One region of the Baekduia sp. Peel2402 genome, then DNA from elsewhere that is predicted to be linked to it. Evidence: riboswitches for the same ligand, from Rfam matches in the RefSeq annotation. Region 1 holds a riboswitch; each other region holds the start of a gene.
The links. A riboswitch is a leader RNA that binds a small molecule or an ion and turns the genes downstream of it on or off. The one in region 1 is predicted to bind S-adenosylmethionine.
Positions count from the first base shown of each region.

Region 2: another riboswitch for S-adenosylmethionine. It lies ahead of ACT01A_RS24295 (aminotransferase class V-fold PLP-dependent enzyme); the one in region 1 lies ahead of thrC (threonine synthase).
Region 3: another riboswitch for S-adenosylmethionine. It lies ahead of ACT01A_RS19050 (dicarboxylate/amino acid:cation symporter); the one in region 1 lies ahead of thrC (threonine synthase).

Region 1 is NZ_CP199582.1:414,734-417,999, reverse strand. Features, by position in the region: gene ACT01A_RS02120 (magnesium transporter CorA family protein) at 1-909, opposite strand, end outside; SAM riboswitch class I at 1,041-1,131, shown strand; gene thrC (threonine synthase) at 1,190-2,455, shown strand; gene ACT01A_RS02110 (ubiquitin-like small modifier protein 1) at 2,455-2,733, shown strand; gene ACT01A_RS02105 (alpha/beta fold hydrolase) at 2,746-3,266, opposite strand, start outside.
Region 2 is NZ_CP199582.1:4,963,491-4,966,756, reverse strand. Features, by position in the region: gene ACT01A_RS24300 (Coagulation factor 5/8 type domain-containing protein) at 1-134, shown strand, start outside; gene ACT01A_RS24295 (aminotransferase class V-fold PLP-dependent enzyme) at 150-1,463, opposite strand; SAM riboswitch class IV at 1,543-1,664, opposite strand; gene ACT01A_RS24290 (histidine phosphatase family protein) at 1,720-2,373, opposite strand; gene ACT01A_RS24285 (prepilin-type N-terminal cleavage/methylation domain-containing protein) at 2,431-2,904, opposite strand; gene ACT01A_RS24280 (acyl-CoA dehydrogenase family protein) at 2,977-3,266, opposite strand, start outside.
Region 3 is NZ_CP199582.1:3,902,063-3,905,328, reverse strand. Features, by position in the region: gene ACT01A_RS19050 (dicarboxylate/amino acid:cation symporter) at 1-1,377, opposite strand, end outside; SAM riboswitch class IV at 1,415-1,534, opposite strand; gene ACT01A_RS19045 (methyltransferase domain-containing protein) at 1,712-2,632, shown strand; gene ACT01A_RS19040 (alpha/beta fold hydrolase) at 2,662-3,266, opposite strand, start outside.

The DNA.
Region 1 (3,266 bases):
GCCTTCGCCCGGGACGCCGACGTTCATGCCCAGGACCGACGCGATCAGCGTCAGCGGCAGCATGATCACGCTGAACGCTGTCAGCACGCGGATCGAGTCGTTCAGGCGGTGGGAGAGCACGGACTCGTTGGTGGTCTCGAGGCCCTCGATCACCTCCTTGAAGTTCTCCAACATGTCCCAGACGCGTTCGGACGCGTCGTTGATGTCGTCGAAGTAGATGTCCAACTCGCCGGTGACGTAGCGCTTGGTGCGCTCTAGGTCCTTCAGCGCCGTGCGCTGCGGCCGGACGATCTTGCGGAAGTTGATGATCTCCTGCTTGGCGTTGGAGAGATCACGGACAACTTCGCGGTTGGCCTCCTCGTCGAAGATCGCCTCCTCCAGGCGCTCGAGCTTGAGGCTCATCTTGCGCAGCATGGGGAAGGACGCGTCCACGCAGGCGTCGACCACCTTGTACAACAAGTAGCCGGCACCCTTGGAGAACATGTCCTCGCGGACGTCCTCGTTGGTCCGGCAGCGGTCGAAGACGTACTGCAACGGCGCCAGCGGCTCGTTCGGGAGCGTGATCAGGAAGTCGGGGCCGACGAAGATGTCGACCTCGGCGGCGTTCAGCCGGTTGACGCGCTTGTCGTAGACCGGGAAGTGCAGGACCACGAACAGGTAGTCGGGGTACTCGTCGACCTTCGGCCGCTGGTTGCGCGAGTAGACGTCCTCGTAGTCCAGCGGGTGGAAGTCGAAGTGCTCTTCCAGCCAGGCGCGGTCGACCGCACGGGGGCGCTCGATGTTGATCCAGCGCAGGCCCTCGGCTTCGACGACCTCGACGTTGGGGACGTCAGGCTCAGCGGCGTGGGCGCTGCCGTCCGCGCGAGAGCGGGCAGCGCGACGCAGAGGCGGGCGGGGCAGCCTCGGCATTACGACTTAGGGGCTCGTCGACGGACGGGATCACGATGAGAAGCAGTGTACTGGGCGTACAACGAATCGTTGTACACGGACCACGGCTTGCGACCTCAAGTCCTACTGCTATCGTTCCGACCACATAGCTGAACACGTCCAGAGGGGTGGAGGGACCGGCCCGATGAAACCCCGGCAACCCCCGCGCATGCGCGGGTAGGTGCCAATTCCTGGAGACGTGTGGCGGTAGAAGCCACTTCTTCGTCACACACCACAACGACGAAGAACTGGGGTTTCCCGAATGGCTGTCACCAACCTGGCCTGTCGCGAGTGCGGCACCGAGTACGAGCTCACCGCGCAGTACGTCTGCCACAAGTGCTTCGGCCCGCTCGAGGTCAAGTACGACCACACCGCGCTGGCCGACGACGTCGCCTCTCTCCGTCGCCGGATCACCTCCGGCCCGCAGAACATCTGGCGCTACGTGGACTTCCTGCCGCTGGTCGAGGGCCAGCCGGGTCCGTCCGCCAAGATCCTCTCGCGCGTGGGACTGCCCGCGGGCTGCACGCCGCTGGTCCGCGCGGACCGGCTGGCCGAGCGCCTGGGCCTCAAGGAGGTCTGGGTCAAGAACGACGCGCACAACCCCACGCACTCCTTCAAGGACCGCGTCGTCTCCGTCGCCGCCGCCCGCGCGCGTGAGCTCGGCTTCGACACGCTGGCCTGCGCCTCCACCGGCAACCTCGCCAACGCCGTCGCCGCCGCGGCCGCCGCGCTCGGGATGCCGTCCTACGTCTTCATCCCGTCGGACCTCGAGGAGCAGAAGATCCTCGCCACCGGCGTGTACGGCACCAACTTGGTGAAGATCAAGGGCAACTACGACGACGTCAACCGCCTCTGCACCGAGATCAGCGGTGAGCAGGAGTCGTGGGCGTTCGTGAACGTCAACATGCGCCCGTACTACGCCGAGGGCTCCAAGACCTTGGCCTACGAGATCGCCGAGCAGCTCGGCTTCCGCACGCCGGACCGCGTCGTCGCGCCGATCGCCTCCGGGTCGTTGTACACCAAGATCGCCAAGGGCTTTGACGAATGGCGCGAGCTGGGCCTGATCGAGGGCGACGCGCCCACGATGAACGGCGCCCAGGCGCTGGGCTGCTCGCCGGTCGCCACCGCGTTCGCCGAGGGCACCGACGTCTGCCGCCCGGTCAAGCCGGACACCATCGCCAAGTCGCTGGCGATCGGCAACCCGGCCGACGGCCCCTACGCAGTCGAGTTGGCCAACAACTCCGGCGGCGGCATCGACTCGGTCACCGACGAGGAGATCAAGGCCGGCATCCGCCTGCTTGCCGAGACGACGGGCATCTTCACCGAGACCGCCGGTGGCGTCACCACCGCGACGCTGGCCAAGCTCGCCGACCGCGGCGACATCGACCCCGAGGAGCGCGTCGTGCTCGTCATCACGGGTGACGGCCTCAAGACCCTCGACGCCGTCCGCGGCACCTTCGAGGCGCACGAGATCGAGCCGAAGTTCTCGGCCTTCGAGAACACCGTCCTTGCCGGGGCCACCGCCTGATGGCCGTCGTCGTCAAGCTCCCGACCCAGCTGCGCGCCGCCGCCGGCGGCGCGTCCAAGGTCGAGGTCACCGCTGAGACTGTCGGTGCCGCGCTCGAGGCGCTGTACGAAGCACACCCCGATCTCCGCGACTCGCTCTCCGACGGCGACGGCGGCCTGCGCCGCTTCGTCAACGTCTACGTCGACGGCGAAGACGTCCGCTTCGGCGACGGCCTCTCGACGCCGGTCAAGGACGGCGGCGAGATCCAGGTGCTGCCGGCTGTCGCCGGCGGCCGCTAGCGCTCTCGCGCCTCACGACACCGCGTCCAGCCAGGCCGCCAGCTCGCGCGGCTTGGCCAGCGACGGCAGGTGGCCGGTGTCGATCGTGTCGGCCTTGACGCCGAGGCGCTCGTAGGCGAGGTCGCGGGCGAAGGCATAGGGGAAGACGCGGTCGTCGCGGGCGACGAGGACGCGGGTCGGCACGTCCGGCCAGGCGTCCAGCGGCCACGGCTCCACGCACGGGCGGTCGGACTGCTCCTGGCCGGGGCGGGCTAAGGCCTCTGCGACGAGCGGCTCCGGCACGTCGTGGAAGAAGCTCTCGATCTCGTCGAACGGCGGCGTGTCGCGACGGCCCTCGGCGGTCGTCGTCCACCAGTCGTTCACCGACTCGCCAGTTGCCGGGATCATCGGCGCGACGAGCAGCAACGCCTCGACGTCAACGTCCGCCGCCGCGATCGGCGCGCTGAAGGCGCCCATTGAGTGCGCGACCAGGACGACGTCGTAGCGGCCGGTGATCGCCTCGATGATCACGTCGGCGTACTTGTACAACCCGG
Region 2 (3,266 bases), 970 kb from region 1:
ACGGCAGCGGCGCCAGCGCGGGCGCAGGCACCACGGCGCCGCTCACCGGCCAGCCGCTCGTCGGCGCGGGCGACGCGAAGCTCACCGCCGCGCTCTCGGCGCTCTGCCACCTGCAGATCTCGGTGCCGGGCTGAGCGCGCGCGCCGCCGCTACACCGCGTGGCGGCGGCGCTCGCAGGGCGACGCCTTCGCGCGGGAGACGTCCGCGCCGAGCCAGGTGGTGAGGTCGCGGCGGTCGTCGGCCGGCAGCCAGCCCTCCGAGGTCTGGTTGTAGGTGTTGGCCGGGCCGTCGGTGACGAGCTTCTCGATCGCGGCGATGAGGCGCTCGGCGTCGGCGTGGCGGGAGCCGAGGCCGAAGGAGGCGCGCACCGCGCCGTCCGGGAGGCCGAAGCGCGCGAGCAGCGGGTGCGCGCAGAAACGGCCGTCGCGCAGGCCGATGCCGTGCTCGGCGGAGAGGTAGGCGCCGACGAGGCCGGGCGCGTAGCCCTCGACGGTGAAGGCGACGGTGCCGATGGCGTCCGGCGTGTCGGACCAGATCGAAAGCGTCGTCACGCCTGCGATCGCGCCCAACCCCTCCAACAACGTCCGGCGCAGCGCGGCCTCGTGGTCGGCGAGCGGGAGCTCCGCGAGCGCGTCGAGCGCCGCGGCCAGCGCGACCGCGCCGGCGAGGTTCGGCGTGCCCGCCTCGTGGCGGCGCGGTCCGTCGGCCCAGGCGACGTCGTCGACCGTCACCTCGACCACGGCGCCGCCACCCGCGAGGTACGGCGGCGCCGCGTCCAGCCAGTCGGCGCGGCCGACCAACACGCCCGCCCCGTACGGTGCGTAGGCCTTGTGCCCTGACAACGCGAGGTAGTCGACGCCGGACTCGGCGAGGTCGATCGCGCGGTGCGGCGCGAGCTGCGCGGCGTCCACGAACACGCGCGTGCCGTGGCGGCGCGCGATCGCCACGATCTCCTCGAGCGGCAGCACCTCGCCGGTCACGTTCGACGCGCCGGTGATCGCCAGCAGCGCGGCGGGCGCGGCGCCCAACGCGTCCTCCACCCGCACCAGCGTCTCGGCCAGCGTCGGCGCGTGCGCCACGACGCGCGTCCCGCACGCCGCGCGGCGCCACGGCAGCAGGTTGGCGTGGTGCTCGACGTCGAGCGTGACGACGTCGCCGCGGCCCGCCGGCACGCACGCGGCGAGCAAGTTGGTGGCGTCGGTCGTGTTACGCGTGAAGATCACGTGGTCGTCGGCGCGCGCACCCAGGCGCTGCCCCACGCTCTCGCGCGCGTTCTCATACAACCCGCTCGCCACGCGCGACGGCACGCCGGATCCGCGGTGCACGCTGCCCGCGTAGGGCAGGACCGCGTTGACGCGCTCGGCGACGCACGCCAGCGCGGGCGCCGTCGCCGCGTAGTCGAGGTTGACGTAGCGCGCACTGCGGCCGTCGGCCAGCGGCACGCGCAGGTCGGCGCCGAGCACCGGCAGCAGCGGCTCCGTGGCCACGTCGATCAAGCTCATCGTCTTCTCCATCTCGGGTCTTGTCCGGGACCCTGTGAGGGATCCGCGCTTGCAAGCGCGCCGTCCATCGCGGCGCGCGAACCTGGTCCTCACCCGGGGCACCCCACCGCGGACGGGGGTTGCCGGCCAGCGAGCCGGGGCTTGACGCTGGCGCTCTTGACCGAGACGGAGAATAGCGCATCTGCACCGAGACGGTGGACAAGCGATGCGCGACGGGTCAGCGGTAGGTCAGCAGCTCGCCGTCGAGGTGGGCATGCTCGTTGAACGACACGAGCGTCAGGCCCGCGCGGCCGACCGCCACGCGCGAGATCCCCGTGTTGACCGTCACGCGGTTGAAGCGCACGAACGCCTCCGGCGCCACGCCGAGCAGCGCGACCATGATCGCGGCCAGCACGCCGCCCGAGGTGCAGACGACCGCGGTCTCCCCCGTGCCCAGGCCGTCGGCCGCGTCGTGCAGAGCGCCCTCGACGCGCGTGGCGAACGCCGGCCAGCTCTCCCGCGCCGGGCCGTCGGCGCCCGCCGCGATCCAGCCGAGCAGCGCCTCTTCCAGGATCTCCTGGAACTGGCGTGAGGTCAGCGCGGGCGTGTCGTCGTCGCCGGGCCCGCGGTGCTCGCGCGCGGCGCTGGTCGAGTGCGCCGACAGGATGCCGTCGGAGTCGTACTCGTCCCAGCGCGGGTCGACGGTCGTTGAGAGGCCCAGCGGCGCGAGCGTGTCGCGCTGGCGGCGCAGGTCGCCGGTGATCACGCGGGCGGGCGCGACACCACGCCGGGCGAAGTCGCTCGCGAGCACGGCCGCCTGCTCCACGCCGCGCTCAGAGAGGACGTCGTAGTCGGCGGCGCCGAAGGACGCCTGGGCGTGGCGGACGAGCAGCAGGGAAGGCAGGCAGGAAACCCTACAACTTGCCCGCCGGGCCTCGGGCGCCGCGTGCTACCAGGAGCCGACGGAGCCGTAGCCCGGGAACGACACGCCCGGGATCGCGGCGCTGCAACCGGACGCGCCGCCCGGCGAGCAGAGGCGCTGGACGCCGGTGCCGTCGCGGTAGAACGCGAACCAGGCGCCGTTGGCGCCCTTGGCCCGCACGCCGACGACGAAGCTCGTCGCCTCCGGGTTAGACGAGCTCGTGCCGGACACGAGCAGGCGGCTCTCGGTGTTGACCTGCTTGAGCGCGGGCTGCGCGACGACCAGCGACGCCGTCGTGGCGCCCGCGTAGCTGCCGTTGTTGTCGGTCGCGTAGACCTCCATCGCGCGCAGCGCGATCGCCGCGGTCTGCTTTGCGTCCGCGCCCGTCGCCTTCTTCTGCTGGGAGGTCAGGTTCGGCAGCGCAATCGCGGCCAAGATCCCGATGATCAGGATCACCACCAGCAGCTCGATCAGCGTGAAGCCCTCGTCACGTCGTGCCATCCCTCACGCTGTTCGGCCGACATCCGGGATTTTGAAGCCCCGGATGTCAGCGTGCGGTCGTAAGCGAGGGTCCTACAGGCCCATCGAGCGGCCGACGAGCTCCTTCATGATCTCGTTCGTGCCGGCGTAGATGCGGTTGACGCGAGCGTCGGCCCAGATCTCGGAGATCTTGTACTCCGTGGTGTAGCCGTAGCCGCCGAAGAGCTGGACGCAGGCGTCGGAGACCTCGGAGAGCAGGTCCGTCGTCCAGTACTTGGCCTGCGCCGCCTCCTGGACCGTGCAGGTGCCCTCGGTGTAACGGGAGATCGTGCGGTCCATCCAGCAGCGCGAGATGTCGACCTTGGTCTGAAGGTCGGCCAGCA
Region 3 (3,266 bases), 2.0 Mb from region 1:
GGGCGCGACGTGGATGGGCGGCGGGGACGGCGACACGAGCTGCTCGGCCTCCACGAACTCCGCGCGGCCCGCGAAGATCTCGTCGTCCAGCAGCCCGGTCTGGCGCGCGACGACCGTGGCGCTCACCGCGGCGGCGGTCACGTTGGTCGCGGTGCGCGCCATGTCGGCGATCACCCCGATGGGGATCGTCGCCGCGACGAACTCCAGCGGCAGGTGCGCGGCCGACAGGACGGTGGCGGCCGCGACCGTCGCCGCGCCGGGCACACCGGCCGTGCCGACCGAGACGATCACGCCGAGGAACGCCAACACGATGTAGTCGGTCACCGAGTAGGAGATCCCGTAGGCGTTGATCCCCCAGACGGCGATCATGATCGGCCAGATCCCCGCGCAGCCCGGCATCCCGATCGTCGAGCCCAGCGGCGCCGTGAAGTGCGCGATCTCCGAGTGCACGCCGACCTGGCGCGTGAGCTGCCCGGTCGTCACCGGCAGCGTGCCGATGCTGCTCTGGGTGCTGAACGCGGTCAGCTGCGCCGGGAAGATCTTGCGGAAGAACGCCACCACCGGCACGCGCGCGAAGGCGCTCAGAAGCGCGCCGTTGAGCAGGTAGGCGTGGATGAAGCACGCGATCCAGACCAGCGCCAGCAGCCCGCCGAGCGACTTGAAGTCCTCGCCGAGGTTCGAGCTGCTGCCGACCATCGCGGCCGTCAGCGCGACGATCGCGTAGGGCGTGAGCCGGATGACGTAGCCGACCGCCTTGAAGATGACCAACTTGAGCGCCTCGGCGCCGGCGCCGAACAGCCGGACCTTGTCGCCCTCCTTCTCCAGCAGCGCCAGGTAGGCCACCGACAACGTGACCGCGATCAAGATGATGGGGATGATGTCGTTGGCGCTGAAGTTCTGAGCGATGTTGGTGGGGAAGAAGCCAACGACGACCTGCGCGAAGTCCTGGACCTGACCCTGGATCGCGTCGGTCGACTTCTCGCCGAGCTGGTGGTGGACGCCGTGGCCCGGACGGAACGCGAGCGCGAGGCCGAGCGCGAGCACGACCGCCAGCGCGTTGCTGAGCATCAGCCAGAAGATCGAGCGCAGGCCGATGCTGCGCAGCTTGGCCAGGCTGCCGAGCGACGTGATCGAGGAGACGATCGCGATCAGGATCAGCGGCGCCACCGTCGCCAACAGCACGTTGATGTAGATGTGGCCGATCGGGTCGATCGCCTCGACGTCCGTGCCGGCGAGCAGGCCGATCGGGACGCCGATCCCCAGCGCGAACAGCGCGATGAGGCTGAAGTTCAACTCGCGCTTGCGCAGCCACCAGATGGCGGCCCAGCTGACGAGCACCGCGCCCAACGGCGCCAGCTCCGACCAATTGACGTGCATCCTGCATCCTCCATATGGGGTCGTCCGGACCACGAGGGATCCGCGCTTGAAAGCGTGCATTCCGGCGGCACGCGAACCTGGTCCTCACCCGGGGCACCCCACCGCGGACGGGGGTTGCCGGCCAGCAAGCCGGGGCTTGGCACTGGCACTCATGACCGCGGCGGACAATAGCAAATTCCCACGGAATTCATAGGAAAGGTCTTTTTAGGCGTGTTCAACGCCTACTCGGACGCGCGAGGAGGGTGCGGTCCGAGCCGGTCTGTCAAGGGAAAGCCCGGCGCCGGCCCGGCGCCGGGCGTCAGAATGCCTGCGACCTCGCTCAGGAGCCTTCACCATGACCGATCACGCCATCTTCATTCCCGACGAGCACATGCGCCGCAAGCGCGACGCGTACTGGACCGACCTGGTCGGCGGTGTCACCGGGCGCTACAAGACCGCCCAGGTCCAGCGTCTGCTGGAAGGCCGAACGTTGCCGGAGGGGTCATCGATCGTCGATGTCGGCGCCGGCACCAGCGACCTGTCCAAGATGGTCGCCGAGTACGGCGACATCGACTCGATCGTCTGCCTCGACTACGACGACGACATCGTCCAGCGCAGCCGCGCCGCCGAGACCGACTCGCGGGTGCAGTGGCGCACCGGAGACGCCAGCGACCTCGCCGCCTACGGCAGCGACGTCGGCGCCGTCGGGTTCTTCGACATCCTCCACGAGGTGTACTCGTTCGTCGGCCGCTCGCCGCAGACCGGCGCGATCGACCACGCCGTCGGGCGCGCCGCCGTCGAGGACATCCTGCGCGCGGCGGCTACGGCGCTGGCACCCGGCGGCGTGATCCTGATCACCGACGACGTCCTCCCCGAGGAGGGCGACACGCCCGTTCGCGTGCGCACCAAGACGCCGGAGATCGCGGAGGTGCTGCACCGCATCGCCCGCGAGTACCCGTCCCGCCCGCTGGAGATCGCCTGGGAGGACGACGGCCGCACGTTCACGATCCCGGCGCGGACGTTCATCACGCTGCTGACCCAGTACAACAAGCCCAAGCAGGGCGACGAGGCGCGCTGGGCCGTGGAGCAGATGGAAGTCCACGAGTACATGTCGGCCTCGGAGTACCAGGCCTTCTTCGGCGACCTGGGCCTCACGGTGGCCGTCGACGTCGGAACGCCGCCCGAGGCCGGCGCGGAGTGGGCAGAAGACTTCGAGGTCCTCGACGGCCTGCCGGGCTTCCCCAACAAGCGCGTCGCGGTCCTCGCCGCCAAGTAGATCCGCCCGCGCTCCGCGCCGGGAGTTACCTAGGACTGGATGAAGGCCAACAGGTCGGCGTTGATCGTCGCCGCCTCGGTCGTCGGCATCCCGTGCGGGAAACCGGCGTAGGTCTTCAGCGTGCCGTTCTGGACCAGCTCGGCCGACAGCGGGCCCGAGTCGGCGTAGGGGACGACCTGGTCGTCGTCGCCGTGCATGACCAGGACCGGGACCGAGATCTTCTTGAGGTCCTCGGTGAAGTCGGTCTGCGAGAACGCGACGACGCCGTCGTAATGGGCCTTGGCGCCACCCATCATGCCCTGGCGCCACCAGTTGCCGATGATCGCGTCGTTGGGCTCGACGCCGTCGCGGTTGTAGCCGTAGAAGGCGGTCGACGGCAGCTCGCGGTAGAACGAGGACCGGTTGGTGGCGACCTGCTCCTGGATGCCGTCGAAGACCTCCTTGGGCAGCCCGCCCGGGTTGGCCTCGGTCTTGACCATGATCGGCGGGACCGCGCTGATCAGGACCGCCTTGGCGACGCGGCTCTCGCCGTGGCGCGCGATGTAGTGCGCGACCTCGCCGCCGCCGGTGGAGTGACCGACGTGGATCGCGTCCTTGAGGTCGAGGTGCTCGACGACCGCCAGGAGGTCGTCGG